DNA from 3 places in the Paenibacillus sp. CH40 genome. Region 3 is predicted to be linked to each of the others. Evidence: riboswitches for the same ligand, from Rfam matches in the RefSeq annotation. Region 3 holds a riboswitch; each other region holds the start of a gene.

Region 1 (5,447 bases), on a different contig from region 3:
AACGAGAATACCGAAGTTGCCGTAAAAGGCTTTAACCCGTCCAATAGAATCTCCCTGTTCCCGGTCCCAGTGGTACACCCCCTGCGGATCACGTACGACAAGCGGCTTGGGCAAATAAGGGATGAGCCGTTGCTTTACGCCGACAGGCCCAGCGCCGGGTCCGCCGCCGCCGTGCGGGGTACTCATCGTTTTGTGTAAATTGAGATGCACTACATCGAAGCCCATATCCCCGGGGCGGGTAATTCCCATGATGGCGTTGGAGTTCGCCCCGTCATAGTAGAGCAGACCACCCGCGTCATGCACGATGGCAGCAATGTCAGTGATTTGCTTCTCGAACAGTCCAAGCGTGTTCGGGTTGGTCAGCATGAGCGCAGCGGTGTCGTTGCCTACGGCTTGACGTAACGCATCCAGATCCACCAGTCCCTCAGGGGTGGAGGGAAGGGTGACTGTTTCGAAGCCCGCGACGGTTGCGCTGGCGGGGTTCGTTCCGTGCGAGGAATCCGGCACGAGCACCTTGGTACGTCGCTCACCACGTGCTTCGTGGTATGAGCGAATCATCATCAGCCCGGTCCATTCGCCATGGGCGCCCGCGGCGGGCTGAAGCGTGACGGCATCCATACCAGTTAATGCAGCCAAATCATTTTGGAGCGTATGCAGCAGCTCCATAGCACCCTGGATGCTCTCCTCGGGCTGATATGGATGGATTTTGGCGAAGCCTGTATATCGGGCGACATCCTCATTCACTTTCGGATTGTATTTCATCGTACAGGAGCCGAGCGGATAAAATCCGTTATCCACGCCGAAATTGCGCCGGGACAAGGCGGTATAATGTCGAATAACGTCTACTTCGTATACCTCGGGTAATGCCGCAGGTTCACTGCGCAGCGCATAATCTGGCAAAAGCTCTGCCACCGGGCGACGGGGAACGTCGCACTCGGGAAGGGAATAGGCGATGCGACCCGGACGGCTCAATTCAAAAATGAGCGCTTGATCGTGTTCCTTCAACAGCCCTTGTTTTTGATCCTGTCCGGTGTGTGTCATAGCAATCCCCCCAAGGTGTGTACAAATTGGTCAATCTCTTCTTTGGTTCTTTGCTCCGTCACGGCAATCAACATGTGACCAGCAAGTTCCTCATAGTCCCGGCCCAAATCGTAGCCAGCGATAAATCCAGCAGCTAGCAGTTCGGCCTGGAGTTTGCTCATATCCGTACCCTCAGGCAGTCTAAGGGCAAACTCGTTAAAGGTTGGTGCGTTAAATGAGGCAGTTACGCCCTTCAAGCTCAGCAATTGCTCTAAAGCATAACGGCTTTTATGCAAATTTAGCTCGGCTACTTCCTTGATCCCCTGTCTACCCATGACAGACAAGTATACAGATGCAGATAAAGCTAGCAACGCTTGATTGGAGCAAATGTTAGACGTGGCCTTTTCGCGGCGGATATGCTGTTCCCGCGCTTGCAAGGTCAGCACGAAGCCGCGTTTACCGTTACGGTCAGTGGTCTGACCCACAATACGGCCGGGGATACGGCGCATATGTGCCTGAGAAACGGCAAAGTATCCACAGGTCGGACCGCCGAGAGAAGAGGAGATGCCAAGTGGCTGCGCATCTCCTACCACAATATCCGCGCCCTGTTTGCCGGGTGTCTCCAGCAAGCCAAGTGCCAGTGGGTTGGCACTGACGACCAAAAGACCTTTGTGCGCATGGATGAGATCAGCCATCGGCTTCAGGTTTTCCACGGCTCCGAAAAAGTTGGGGCTTTGGACCAAAACAGCTGCGGTCTGTTCCGATACGGCCGCCGCTAACGCATTAGCATCCGTTACGCCGTCCGAACAGCCGATCTCCACGATGTCCAAATCCAATCCGCGTGCATAGGCTGCCAATACCTGACGTGCCTCCGGATGGACGGACCTTGATACGATAAGCTGTTTACGGCGGGTAGCTGCGGCGGACAGTGAGCCCGCTTCCGCCAGTGCAGTCGCTCCGTCGTACATGCTGGCATTAGCTACAGCCATGCCCGTCAATTCGCAAATATACGACTGAAATTCGAAAATGGCTTGTAGCTCGCCTTGGCTTACTTCCGGCTGATAGGGGGTGTAGGCTGTATAGAATTCCGAGCGTGAAGTGATGTGCTGGATGACGGACGGAATATGATGGTCATAAATTCCTGCGCCAAGAAAGCTGGCATGTGTGTCTGTATTGGCGTTGTGTCCAGCCAGCTCGGCCAAGTGGCGGGTTAAGGCTCTCTCGTCGAGTCGAGAAGAAAGAGGGAGTTCCCCTTGATATCGAATGGCCTCTGGAATGTCACTGAATAAATCATCGATGGATGAAACGCCGACCACACGCAGCATTTCGGTTTGATCCTGTTCAGTCATAGGGAGATAACGATGCTGCTTCATAGGTTCTGGCTCCTTTCGAAAAGCAAAATTTAAATCGTAAATTAGCTAATAAAAAAGTGTGAGATGAAAACCCGGAAGTTCATATCTGACATGTTTGCTTTATTGAAATGAAGAGAGTTTAAGATCAGCGCGGACGTTTATAAAAGGGTGCTGCCACCACCTCGGCACGCAGGCGTTTGCCACGAATCTCAACCTCCAGCGGTGTGGAGAGGGCGCTAAAACGACTGTCTACCAAGGCGAGGCCGAGATTACGCTTCAAGGTGGGCGACTGAGTCCCCGTTGTGACCTCACCGATGCGTTGTCCTTCTGCGAATACCGGATAATGGGCGCGAGGGATACCGCGATCCGTCATTTCCAGCCCGATCAATTTGCGAGGAATCCCTTGATCTTTCTGACGTTGCAGTGCTTCTCTACCGATAAAATTTCCTTTATTCAGCTTGACGAAGAAACCTAGACCGGCTTCGAGCGGTGAAATCGTGGCAGATAACTCCTGTCCGTACAGCGGCAACCGTGCCTCAAAGCGTAGGGTATCCCGAGCACCAAGTCCAGCGGGAATCAGCCCATACGACTCACCGGAACGAAGCAAACCCTCCCATACGGCTGGTGCTTCCGCAGCAGGTACATAAAATTCAAAACCGTCTTCGCCCGTATATCCGGTTCGTGAGACGAGTGCTTTTGCTCCGAACAATGGCACATTCTCATGGAAGCGGAAAGATGCCAGATTCGTAATGTCCGTATCTGCCACGGCTGCGGCAATACGTGCTGCTTCCGGTCCTTGCAACGCCAGCAATGCTATCGCATCAGACACATTCTCCATGTGAACGGATGCAGGCATATGGCTAATTAGCCAATCCCAATCCTTATCGATGTTAGAGGCGTTCACAACGAGCATGTAGCGCTCCGACCCTTTGCAGTAAACAAGCAGGTCGTCTACTACCCCTCCATCGGGGTAACACAGGAGTGAATATTGTGCCTGACCTGGTTCCAACTGGCTGACATCATTCGTGGTCACCCTTTGCAGAAAAGCTTCGGCCTCTTTGCCTTCAACCAAAAATTCGCCCATATGCGATACATCGAATAAACCCGCACGTTGCCGGACGGCCTCATGCTCCTTTTGAATGCCGCTAAACTGAACGGGGAGCTCCCAGCCGCCAAAGTCAATACAACGAACCCCAGACTGCGTCCCGTAGGACGAATATAGCGGTGTTTTTCGCAAATTAGTCATTTTTCCACTCCTATCGGGTGTGATCGGCTAAACAAAAAAGACAGGCCGAAAAAAACGTATAGACGGCAGTCTACACTCTTTTTTCAGCTCTGTCCTTGATACCAGAAAGTTACCCCGGTATGTACCGGGTTTCCCCTTGGGTGATCCGCTCCAATAGCGAATGCTCTCCAGAGATGCGTCCGGCAGAGGTCCTTTTGCCTGAGAGATTCACCTGCAATGCAGGCTTACTCCTTCGGCGCTACCTTCGGGATCAACAGTATATTACCTGGCTTTGCAGATAACAACTTGATCCGATTCGCGTGCAACTTATGTCTCATAAGCGGCAACAGCTATGCGAATCTTTTTGGCAGTCTCTCCCTCCGCGTTCATCCGCGTTTGCAGTTGTCGGGGTGTTTCCCAAAGCATTTGCTATAACCCATTAATACGCAAATTCATTCGAAATGTCAATAAAAATGTCATCAAAAACAATAGAAAAAACATTTAATATATAAATAAGGATATGTAAGCGTTTGTTATAAGTTATCATATTTTTATATAGTACGCCATATGAGGTCATATGAAGTATTTTTGTTAGTATTATTGACATGAGTGTTCCTGTTGTCATAATCTTAACCTGTCTAATACAGGTGAGCAAAAGCGATTTTATTCATATGGAAGTGAGGGGAACAGGATGGGTGAAGTAAAGCAGCAACTTTGGTATACAGACGAACATGAGTGGGTTCAGTGCACAGAGAATGGAACGTTGCGGATTGGTATTACAGACTTTGCACAGCATCAACTGGGTGATATTGTTTTTGTAGAATTACCTGAGGCGGGAGTAACGATTGAGCAGGGAGCGGAGATCGGTACGATTGAATCGGTGAAGACGGTATCCGACCTTTTTGCTCCGGTGACGGGAACCGTATTAAAAGTGAATGAAGCGCTGGAAAGTACGCCTGAGCTAGTGAATGAATCTCCCTATGAAAAAGGTTGGATGATCGAAGTAGAGATGGGTAAAGATGTGGAGGAAGCATTGGGCAAGCTACTGTCTGCGGATCAATACGAGCAGTTGATTTCCGATGAGCAGTAATGGAGCAATGTAGTATGGAATAAGAGTGTTATTTGTCTGCTCGATTTTTGTATACAACAGTCGCTATGATTTGACATAGCGGCTATTTTTTTGTCTTTTTGCAGACGTAATTACGTGTTTTATTCCGATTTAGAGGGTTGTCCCTATAGTAAGAATCATACATAATCCAGCACGGTTTTTCGACTAATTTCTATAGCAACAGGTCATATTAAGAAGAATTATGCAGGTATAATACCTTCTCGGATAATTTAAATTTAAATGTTGTCATCAACGTTCATGACGAAAGTACGTTTTCATTTCGTTGATGAAGATAGCGCTGTCATTTAGTATGAATTTTAAGAAAAGGTAGTGATGCTTACCTACAAGGAGGATTTGAATATGAGTACATTGGACGCAAAGCCAAGTTCAAAAGGAGGCACTCGTGTCGCCGTACAGCGTTTTGGCCGTTTTCTCAGCGGTATGGTTATGCCCAATATGGGAGCCTTTATCGCGTGGGGATTGATTACGGCACTCTTTATTCCGACCGGGTGGTTCCCGAACGAAGGTTTTGCACAACTGGTTGATCCGATGAAAAATTATTTGCTGCCGCTGCTGATTGGTTACACGGGAGGCACGATGATTCATGGACAACGTGGAGGTGTGATTGGTGCCATTATGACGATGGGTGTCATAGTGGGAGCCGATATCCCGATGTTCCTGGGCGCGATGGTCGCTGGTCCGCTGGCTGCGTGGATATTGAAGAAGTTCGACAAGGCCATTG
Region 2 (5,447 bases), on a different contig from region 3:
CAGTGAATCCAATATTTTTCTCCGTCTGGATGAATCTAAAAAAGTACAAGTTTCTGCCGTTTATCCGGATGGGACGGTAACGGATATCACAGATAAAGCTACTTGGACATCAAGCGATGAAAAGATTGCGACTGTGAATAAGGGAACGATTATGGCGATTGGAGCGGGTTCGGCTACGGTGACCGCTAAGTATGGAGATAAGACCGTTTCGATCAAGACAGATGTCGAAACCTCCAGATATCTGGATTTGAGTGAGGACAAGCTGAGCCTGAATGCCAAGGAATCCAAAAAGCTCAAGCTGACCGCAACGTATGTAACAGGTACGGAAGAAGATATCACAAGTAAGGCAGAGTGGAAGTCCAGCAATGAAGATATCGCTTTTGTCAGTGCGGGAGAAGTCACGGGTTATAAAACAGGTGAGGCTACGATCACCGCTTCTTATGGTGGCAAAACAGTTACAGCTACGGTATCCGTAAATGTACCTGGTGATCTGTCTCTGTCCTCCAAAACGGCAACGATTGATATTGATGAGGACTATACTGCAACTTTGACGGCTACTTATGCGGATGGACGTAAAGAAGATGTAACACAGGATGCAGAATGGACTTCAAGCGCAGAAGATATTGCCTCTGTGTCCAAAGGAACGATTACGGGTAAATCCGCTGGTAAAGCGGTTATTACAGCGACCTATAATGGCAAAAAACTGACGATTAACGTGCAAGTAGGCCTTGTAGACCGTCTGGAAACAGACTCGCGTGTAATTGCGCTTGGTGCTCAGGAAACGAAGCAACTGAAAGTAACAGGAGTTAAGAGTGGCGGTACAAAAACAGATGTAACTAAGGACGCCACCTGGACAACTAGCAATGTAAAAGTGGTTGAGGTTAGCGAAGGTTTGATCAAAGCGAATGGTAGCGGTAAGGCAACTGTGACTGCTTCATATGGCAAGCAAAACATTACGTTTACGGTAGAAGTGGACGTAGCGCAAAAGATTGAAGCGGATGCAATCGCGCTATCGCTCAAATCTGGAGATCAAAAAACCATCGCGATTGTGGTTAAATCGAGTGATGGTAAAGAAAAGGACGTTACGGCCCAAGCTGAATGGAAAACGTCTAATTATAAGGTAGCCACTGTTAAAAAGGGTCAGGTTACTGCGATTAGCTACGGTAAAGCTAACATTCAGGCGAAGTTTGGCGGGAAGGTAATTAGTGTACCCGTGGATGTTGATACGCTTAAATACCTGCAAACAGACGAAGTCGCTTTGAATTTGAAGGCAGGACAGCTGGCTAAGGTTACGGCTACAGCCACGTATAAGGATGAGTCGGAGAAGGATGTTTCCAAACCGGCTGTCTGGTCCTCGTCCAGAATTATTGTTGCGACCGTCAAAGACGGTAACATTAAGGCACAGGGCAAGGGCAAAGCTGTAATTACTGTGAAATATGCAGGTAAAATGACGAAGGTACAGGTAACCGTTCAGTAAAACAAGAGAGCAAGCATACGTCCAAGGACGATAGGCTTGCTCTTTTATTTTAAGGAGGCACCGCTTATAAATTATGACTTATCTTTCTTGGTCGGTGTGTTGCGTGTAAGTGATTCGGTCAAACGCTTGCCAGTCGGCGTCTGGGCCAACCCGCCTTTGGCGGTCTCGCGATGCTTCGACGGCATCGCACTGCCGACTTCAAGCATTACGTCAATGACTTCGTCAGACGGAATAGCGCTGCGCACACCCGCCAAAGCCATGTCCGCTGCGGCAAGCGCAGTCACGGCTCCCAGCCCGTTGCGCACAATGCACGGGATCTCCACGAGTCCGGCGACGGGGTCACAAATCAGGCCGAGCGTGTTCTTAAGAGCGAGGCCCACGGCGTGAACAGCCTGTTCAGGCGTACCACCGCGCAACTCGACCATAGCACCAGCGGCCATCCCGATAGCTGAGCCAATCTCAGCCTGACAGCCTCCCTCCGCGCCAGAAATGAAGGAGTTGTTGGCGATCACGTAGCCAATGGCTCCAGCGGCGAATAGGCCGTGCACCATATGCTCATCATCCCAGCCGAACCGCTCCTGCGCACTGATGAATACACCAGGGATAACCCCACATGAGCCTGCGGTAGGCGTGGCGACAATGCGACCCATGGATGCATTAACCTCCGACACGGAGAGGGCATAAGCCATGGCGAGCGCGGAGGCATCACCGGAGCAGGTTTCCCCTGCCCGCAGATACTCGGCTAGGCGCTTGCCGTCCCCGCCCGTCAATCCACTACGGGATACGGTGTCTTGTGTCTGTCCGCGATGAACGGCTTCCTTCATGACTTCATAATAATCAGACATTTGACGAAAGATTTCTTCCTCCGTTGTATTCGTTTCTTGTACCTGCTCTTGAATCATCAAGCGGCCAATCGTGGTGGATTCTTCAGCGCATAAAGCGCTGATCTCATGCAGATGGCTAAACCGCATCGGATTCAGCTCCTTTTTTCAAATTAATCATCTTAATTTCATACATATGAGGTAAAGAACGCAGTTCCGCAATTAGTTCAGCTGGAGCAGAACTGTCCGTTTCAATGGCGGTGAGTGCTTCACCATCCCGGCCCTTGCGATCTACGTGCATATAGGCAATGTTAATGTGAGCCGCGCCCAGCGCTGAAGTTATCGCGCCCAATGTACCGGGCTTATCTGAGTGGAGAAGCACCAGCGTAGGCAGCTCCCCGGTCAGATTGACCCGGAATTCGTTCAGTTGCTGGACATGGATGCTGCCGCCGCCGATGGAGGAGCCCAACAGTGTGCGCTGATCCTCGCCCTTCCACAGCTCGAAACGGACAGTGTTCGGATGAGGGGCGGGGAGTCCGCTGACGGCGAATTCCACGGCCATCCCGGCTTGTTCGGCCCATTGCTCGGCATCGGGAATCCGGTGATCGTCCGTATCGTAATTAAGCAGTCCTGCGATGAGAGCCAGATCTGTCCCGTGTCCTTTATACGTATCGGCAAAGGAGCCGTATAATGTCATGCGGGCACGGTCAGGCTGCTCTCCGAGCCAGTGCCGGGCAACGCGTGCGAGTCGCACCGCGCCTGCGGTGTGTGAACTGGAAGGTCCGGTCATGGCCGGGCCGATAATAGAAAATACATCTTTGAAACGCATGGTGTGGCCCCCTGTATGTTCTAATACCATACTATATGGTATTTCCGCGTCTTTGCGCGGTTATGACGGTTCCTAATGCTGACGCACAATGTGAGCACAAAAAAGGACAGGATAAGGAAGTTTCCCTTATCTCTGTCCTCGTTACCTGAGAGTTTCGTGCGGTGTTCTTACCGCCTTACCCCTTGGGTGGCTTGCGCTCTCTCCAGAGTTGCGTCAGATGACGATACATGGACCTGAGAGATTATCCGCCAGCCGGGTGCTGGCGTCTTGCTCCTTCGGTGCCGCCAGAGTGTAGGCTCCCTGGACAGACTCTCCCGTCATCTTCATTCGCGTATACCGTTCTACATGTCTTCCTTAGGGTAATGTATGCCGTGCTCGGTGTCAATCACAGGGTTCAATTTTTACATAAACAGGTGCGTTTCCAATAAAAAAGATTAAAATTTACATAATTATGGATGAAATCAGGAAGGAATTAGAAGATTGGCGGCTAATCTGATAAAGGACAAGTACATTTATGGAAAACATAGGAGGGATATTGACGTATGGTAAAAGGCTTGCGGTTCACAGGTTCACGCTTAAAAGGGATGCTGCATCTAGCAGCAATCGTATCACTGCTGATTGGGATCTTCGTTCCATTCGGTCAGGTCAAGGCAGAGGGAGCATTGACAGTAGCCGAAGCACTTCAGGGCCAAAGTAGTGGAGGTACGGTGACGGTGGAAGGCTACATCGTCGGACATGCTACCGGATCGAAAACGGCTAACTTTTCTTCTCCGTTCGCGAATGATTTTAACGTACTGATTGCCGATCAGGCAAATGAACGTAATACGTCTAATCTATTGGATGTACAGCTGACTTCAGCGTACAGAGGGCAATTTGGGCTGTCAGGCCATCCTGAGCTGATCGGCAGCAAAATTCGTGTGACGGGTACACTCGGCGCCTACAATAATTTTGGTGGAGTGAAAAGCCCAAGCGCTGTTGAACTGGTGAGCGGAAGCGAGCCGGGGGAACCAGGTGAACCTGGCAACCCGGGTCAACCCGGTACTACATTGCCGGATGGAAAAGGCAAAAAGGTGCTGTTCGATAATACGCACGCACAGACCGCTGGCGCAGCAGATTGGGTCATTGAAGGCGCCTTCTCCGACTTTGCCAATGGACTGCGTAATGTAGGCTTTACGGTAGACCAATTGAATCGTCCCATTCCTTTTACTTATGGAGAGCAGGCCATAACATATGACAAGCTGCGCCAATATGATGTGTTCATTATTGGTGAAGCGAATGTTGCCTTTAAGGCATCCGAGCAGGCTGCTCTGCTGCAATACGTGAATAACGGGGGGAGCGTCTTCTTCATCTCCGATCATTATAATGCGGACCGTAACAAAAACCGTTGGGATTCCTCCGAAGTTATGAATGGCTACCGTCGTGGAGCCTATACTAATCCGGCCAAAGGCATGACTGCAGAAGAAGCTGCATCACCGGCGATGCAAGGATTAACAAGCTCCGATTGGCTGGCGACCAACTTTGGTGTTCGTTTCCGTTATAATGCGCTTGGTGACGTGAATGCTACTGACATTGTAGCCGCAGATCAATCTTTCGGCATTACCAAGGGTGTGCGCTCGATTGCAATGCATGCAGGATCTACGCTGGCTATTATTGATCCTACCAAGGCTAAAGGCATTGCTTATATCCCTTCAGGCACGAAAAAATGGGGGAATGCTGTAGATCAGGGAGTTTATAACGGCGGGGGCCGTGCAGAAGGGCCTTATGCCGCTATCTCCAAGGTAGGTCAAGGCAAGGCAGCGTTCATCGGTGATTCTTCCCCTGTAGAAGATGCTACACCGAAATATGTGCGTGAGGAAAACGGACAGTCGAAGAAGACATATGATGGTTTCAAGGAAGTGGATGATTCCACCTTCCTGGTACAAACGGTCCAATGGCTTGCATGGAAGCAGGACTACACGAAATTGTCCGATGTGGCAGGTTTGACTCTGGATCAACCAACGAAGCTTCTGCCATTCGAGGAGCCTGCGGCTTCCACGGAACCGCAGCCTGAGCCTTGGTCTGCTCCGGCAGCAGGCTACAAATGGTATGATCCTAGAACGTTCAAGTCTGGCTCCTATGGAGCGGCTTCATAATTATCGCCAGAAGCTCAATGTGAGCTGGTATTAGTTAGTCGTTTGATCCCTGTAGAGGGATCAGGCGACTTTTTTTGTGATGAAAATTAACCTGTGGTTGGTTATTTCATTACATTTTGTGCCAAAAAGGCCGCGCTACTGCTGGATCATTGATTTTTTAAATGATGTTGATAGCATAATCTTAATTG
Region 3 (5,447 bases):
TTCAAATAGCTTACATGATGAAGTTAGGTATCCAACAGGCAATCAGGTTAAGCGATTTACGATTTGAACATGAACTATGAACTGAGGGGAACTTTCCAGATGAACAAATTCACATATTATAACCCCACCAAATTAATATTTGGAGACAATCAAATTGAAGAACTGCAGCAGGAGCTGCTGAATTACGGCAAAAATATTTTACTGATATACGGAGGCGGAAGTGTCAAGCGAAATGGTCTGTATGACCAGGTATTAAACGCGTTAGAGCCGCTACATCTTAACATTCATGAATTGTCCGGCGTAGAACCGAATCCACGCTTGTCCACCGTTAAAAAGGGCATCGACATTTGCCGAAACGACAACATCGACTTCTTACTTGCAGTAGGCGGCGGAAGCGTTATTGATTGCACCAAAGCCATCGCAGCAGGGGCTAAATATGACGGCGATGTGTGGGATATTATCAACAAAAAGCACATGCCGACCGAGGCTCTACCATTCGGCACCATCCTCACACTCGCCGCCACCGGTTCAGAAATGAATCCGGATTCTGTTATCACCAACTGGGAAACGAACGAAAAATACGTATGGGGCAGCGCGGTGACGCATCCGAAATTCTCCATTCTGGACCCTAAAAATACCTTCTCTGTGCCACGTGATCAGACGGTATATGGCATGGTGGATATGATGAGCCATGTGTTTGAACAGTATTTTCACAATGTTAAAAATACACCGTTGCAAGATCGTATGTGCTTTTCCGTGCTGCAAACCGTGATCGAAACTGCACCTAAACTGCTGGAGGATTTGCACAGCTACGAGCATCGTGAAACGATTTTATATGCCGGAACGATTGCTCTTAACGGAACACTGCAAATGGGCTACTTCGGGGACTGGGCTTCGCATACGATTGAACATGCATTATCCGCTGTATATGATATTCCTCATGCTGGCGGTCTGGCAATTCTGTTTCCCAACTGGATGAGACACACAGTGGATCAGGATGCTGCACGTATGAAGCGGCTGATGCTCAGCATGTTTGACTTAGACACCGTAGGTAAAACAGATAGAGAAATCGCCTTGGAAGGTATTGACCGTCTTAGTGCATTCTGGACAAGTCTCGGTGCCCCTTCTACGCTGGCCGATTACAATATTAATGATGAGCAATTGGAAAAAATCGCGGACATTGCAGCCCGTGAAATGGAATACGGAGGCTTTGGTAATTATAAAAAGCTGAATCAAGAAGATATTTTAGCTATTTTGCGTGCATCGTTATAACATTCAAAAGGGAGTGTCCTCAAGCCTGTGATGGCTGAGGGCACTCCCTTTTGGAATTTATGAATTAACCGTTTGTCCCTTTTCTTCTACTTGAATAGCTGCCCCTACACTGGCACCTGCAAGAATGCCCTTTTTCTTACTAGAATTCAGAGAATCCATATAGGTTCGGGTTTCCGCAACTACAATTCCTGATAAGCCGAGCAGTGCAATCAGGTTCGGGAAAGCCATCATTGCGTTAAAGATATCTGCTAGCAACCAAATCGCATCCAGTTTAATGAACGCGCCCCCGGCAACGAGTAGAATGAACAGATAACGGTATGGCTTAATCCACTTGACCCCAAGCAAGTATTCAACACAGCGTTCCCCGTAATAGTTCCAGCCGAGCATGGTGGTGAACGCGAACATAATCAGAATAATTGTGAGCAGTTCTGCCCCCAGCGGGAATGCGCTGGAAAATGCTTGCTGAGTCATCAGGCCCGCATCGGTAGGCCCGCTCCACACACCGCTAACCAGCAGCGTCAACCCGGTCATCACACAAATAACCATCGTATCAATAAACACGCCTGTCATGGAAATTAGCCCTTGCTCCGCAGGCCATTTGGTTTTGGCAGCTGCGGCTGCAATCGGTGCGCTCCCCAATCCGGCCTCATTGGCAAAAATACCTCTGGCTACCCCACTTCGCATCGCCAGCATAATCGTAGCTCCGGCAAATCCGCCCGTTGCAGATGTAGTTGAAAATGCCGAATGGAGCACCAGCGCAATGGCGGCAGGAAGTTGGTCAGCAAACCGAATCAGTACGATGAGACAGATCAGTACGTACAAGCCTGTTTTAAAAGGAACGACCTTCGTCGATACCTTGGCAATGCTTTTGAGTCCTCCAATAGTAACAAGTCCGGTAAGGACCGCGATAATCAGTGCCGTTACAATAGGCGGAACGCCAAAACTGTTTTCAGTCGAAGATACAATCGCTTTGACCTGCGGAAACGTTCCAATCCCGAACAACGCTACCAGCATGCCCGAAAAAGCAAACAGCATCGCCAGCGGTTTAAAACGGCGTCCAAGACCTTTCTCAATATAATACATCGGGCCGCCGGAAAATTGTCCATTCCGATCTTTCACCCGGTATTTTACCGCAAGTACACCTTCCGCATATTTTGTCGCCATCCCAAAAAAGGCTGCAACGACCATCCAGAACAAGGCACCCGGCCCGCCCAGCTTAATGGCTGTCGCTACGCCGACAATACTTCCTGTGCCAACTGTAGCCGCCAACGCTGTACTCAAAGCCGCAAAACTACTTACATCCCCGCTGCCTTCATTCGGGGCTTTACCGATCAGCTTGATCGCCAGGGGCAGGCGGAATACCTGCAGCATCTTCAAACGTATGGTCAGCCATAACCCCGTTCCCATGACAAGAATGATGAGAGGCGCCCCCCATATCCAGCTACTAATCGCTTCTAACACATGTACCAAATTCATTTCAACCCGCTCCTCCAGCATATTAGAAAACAAAAAAGAGTCAAATCCGCTGATTCGACTCCTGGAGAGGTTAAAGGCACGAAAAAATACAACCATCTTGTGCAGGTTCCTACCTCTAATAGCTCACAAAAAAGCCTAGGGCATTCCCTGTCACAGGTTATTCGCGTCTCTGTCCTTTTGCCTGAGAGTTTAAGCAGATGTTATCTGCGGTGCACCTTCGGCGCCCAATTAAGGGTCTCTCCAGAGTTCTGTCCGTTTACGGTCCCCGCTTGTTGCTGTAATCAGCCTAAGCACCTGAGAGTTTTGCCCCTTCGGTCGGAACCTTCGTTCCATCTCCCGCAAACATCAACCAGACATATGAAATTTTTATTCATTATACAGAAAACTTTCAGCTTATTACAAGTGAAAAGTTTGTGAAGCCCTCTGAAATATTATTATTGTGTCTATCAAAAAAGCGGGTACAGCAGATTGCATCCTTAGGATGTCCTCTGCTATACCCGCCCGAGACAATATGGAATTACAATTCTTCACCATTGGTTGCTATCACATTTTTATACCAGTTAAAAGAGTCCTTTTTGGAGCGTTTGAGCGTTCCGTTACCGTCATCATCCAGATCGACGTAAATAAATCCGTAGCGCTTGGACATTTCGGAAGTAGACATGCTCACAAGGTCGATAGGGCCCCAGCTGGTGTAACCAATCAGATCAACACCGTCGGCAATTGCTTCCTTCATTTGGGCAATATGCTGACGCAAGTAATCAATACGATATGTGTCATGCACAGAACCGTCTTCTTCTACCTTATCATACGCACCCAAGCCATTTTCCACGATGAACAACGGCTTTTGGTAGCGGTCATATAACGTGTTCAGCGTAACACGCAGACCGATCGGATCAATTTGCCATCCCCAGTCAGAGGACTGTAAATATGGATTTTTCACGCCACCAATCAGGTTTCCTGCTGCTTTCTCACCTTCTGGACCTGCAGATACGGTCAAGGTCATATAGTAGCTAAATGAGATAAAATCAACCGTATTATTTTTCAATATTTCAGCATCGCCTGGTTCTGTGTGTATTACAACATTATTTTCTTCAAAATAACGATTCATGTAGTTAGAATATTCCCCACGGGCATGCACATCCGTAAAGAACAGGTTCATCTGATTTTCATGCTGGGCTTTCAGTATATCCTCTGGGTTACACGTATGTGGATAGCTTTCAATACGTGCCAGCATACAGCCGATCTGAGCGCCCGGGATGATCTCATGTCCCCGTTTGGTCGCCAGTGCACTAGCTACAAATTGATGATGCAATGCTTGATATATCGCTTGTTGTTTGTTTTCTACACGGTCAATAACCACACCGCCACCGGTGAACGGGCTCATGGTCATTACATTGATTTCATTAAAGGTCAGCCAGTATTTTACTTTATCCTTATAGCGTGTGAACACCGTTTCGGCATAATTTACGTAGTGCTGTATGACTTCACGACCCAGCCAGCCATTATACTTCTGCGTCAGACCTAGCGGTGTCTCATAATGTGACAATGTTACCAGCGGTTCAATACCATACTTGCGCAGCTCATCAAATACATTGTCGTAGAATTGCAATCCTGCTTCATTCGGCTCGGCATCATAGCCATTCGGGAAAATCCGCGACCAATGGATGGACATACGGAATACTTTAAAGCCCATTTCAGCGAATAATGCAATATCTTCTTTGTAATGGTGGAAAAAGTCTACACCTTCACGCTTTGGAAAACGTGCATTGACTTTGCCTGCCAAAATGTCTTCGAGTCGTTCGGAAGAAATCTCTATAGCGTGATCGTTCTTGCGCTCTGCTTTGGGTACATAGGCAATCAGGTCTGCGCTGGACAATCCTTTTCCATCTACGTCAAAAGCACCTTCCAATTGGTTGGCTGCGGTTGCCCCGCCCCACAAGAAGTTTTTCGGAAATCCTTTTAGCGTCTTCGTCATGGTATAAAAACCTCTTTCCGTATTTAAGATTTTTACTTTGGTCAAGTCATCCCATCAAGTGCTGCAAATATGAATCAATACCTAACGATAACCGTTCTCCTTTGAAATGCATTGACAGATACTTTAAAATAGACGTAATGCCTTCATAAGCATCCTAATCGTTGTAACGCGTTTCATGTCAAGAATTTATTTTTTTTCTTATGTGAGGAGAAGCACCATGTCGAATCTTGATCAAATTGCAAAACTGGCGGGCTTTTCCAAAGCTACGGTATCCAGAGTATTAAATCAGTCCCCCCATGTTAGTCACGAAACAAGAGCTAAAATTTTGAAAATCATGCAGGAATTAGATTATGTTCCTAATCGAAATGCCATTTCTCTATCCAAGGGTCAGACGCTTCAGATCGGTATCATTACTTCAACTATTAATGAAATTGTTCTCGCTTTTCTGGACAGCTTTGTGGAAGTAGCGGGCCAATATGAATTTCAAACCATTATTTATACTTCGGGAGAAGACAAAAAGAAAGAGCTTCAAGCCTTTGAGGATTTAAAAAGAAAAAGAGTCGATGCGCTGGTCATCATTTCCTGCGTGAATGACACTGATTTTTTGAGCACCTATTGCAAATATGGCCCGATCGTGTCGTGGCAACGAATGGAGCATACCGATATTCGCTCCGTCGCTATGGATCAGTATGAAGGATATATGTTAGCGCTCAAACATTTGATA

Evidence for each region. Region 3 has a riboswitch for glycine ahead of NLX73_RS17320 (alanine/glycine:cation symporter family protein). Riboswitches for the same ligand answer to the same signal wherever they lie in the genome.
Region 1: it holds a riboswitch for glycine, as region 3 does, so the genes downstream of both, gcvT (glycine cleavage system aminomethyltransferase GcvT) here and NLX73_RS17320 (alanine/glycine:cation symporter family protein) in region 3, are expected to answer to the same signal.
Region 2: it holds a riboswitch for glycine, as region 3 does, so the genes downstream of both, sdaAB (L-serine ammonia-lyase, iron-sulfur-dependent subunit beta) here and NLX73_RS17320 (alanine/glycine:cation symporter family protein) in region 3, are expected to answer to the same signal.

What each region holds. Positions count from the first base shown of each region.
Region 1 is NZ_JANAVQ010000001.1:83,497-88,943, forward strand. Features, by position in the region: gene gcvPB (aminomethyl-transferring glycine dehydrogenase subunit GcvPB) at 1-1,041, opposite strand, end outside; gene gcvPA (aminomethyl-transferring glycine dehydrogenase subunit GcvPA) at 1,038-2,393, opposite strand; gene gcvT (glycine cleavage system aminomethyltransferase GcvT) at 2,518-3,618, opposite strand; glycine riboswitch at 3,795-3,893, opposite strand; gene gcvH (glycine cleavage system protein GcvH) at 4,289-4,687, shown strand; gene NLX73_RS00380 (PTS mannitol transporter subunit IIBC) at 5,066-5,447, shown strand, end outside.
Region 2 is NZ_JANAVQ010000006.1:12,143-17,589, forward strand. Features, by position in the region: gene NLX73_RS17720 (Ig-like domain-containing protein) at 1-1,477, shown strand, start outside; gene sdaAA (L-serine ammonia-lyase, iron-sulfur-dependent, subunit alpha) at 1,549-2,448, opposite strand; gene sdaAB (L-serine ammonia-lyase, iron-sulfur-dependent subunit beta) at 2,438-3,127, opposite strand; glycine riboswitch at 3,339-3,454, opposite strand; gene NLX73_RS17735 (DUF6359 domain-containing protein) at 3,670-5,259, shown strand.
Region 3 is NZ_JANAVQ010000005.1:295,266-300,712, reverse strand. Features, by position in the region: gene NLX73_RS17325 (iron-containing alcohol dehydrogenase) at 100-1,272, shown strand; gene NLX73_RS17320 (alanine/glycine:cation symporter family protein) at 1,330-2,748, opposite strand; glycine riboswitch at 2,908-3,002, opposite strand; glycine riboswitch at 3,021-3,097, opposite strand; gene NLX73_RS17315 (glycoside hydrolase family 1 protein) at 3,266-4,723, opposite strand; gene NLX73_RS17310 (LacI family DNA-binding transcriptional regulator) at 4,941-5,447, shown strand, end outside.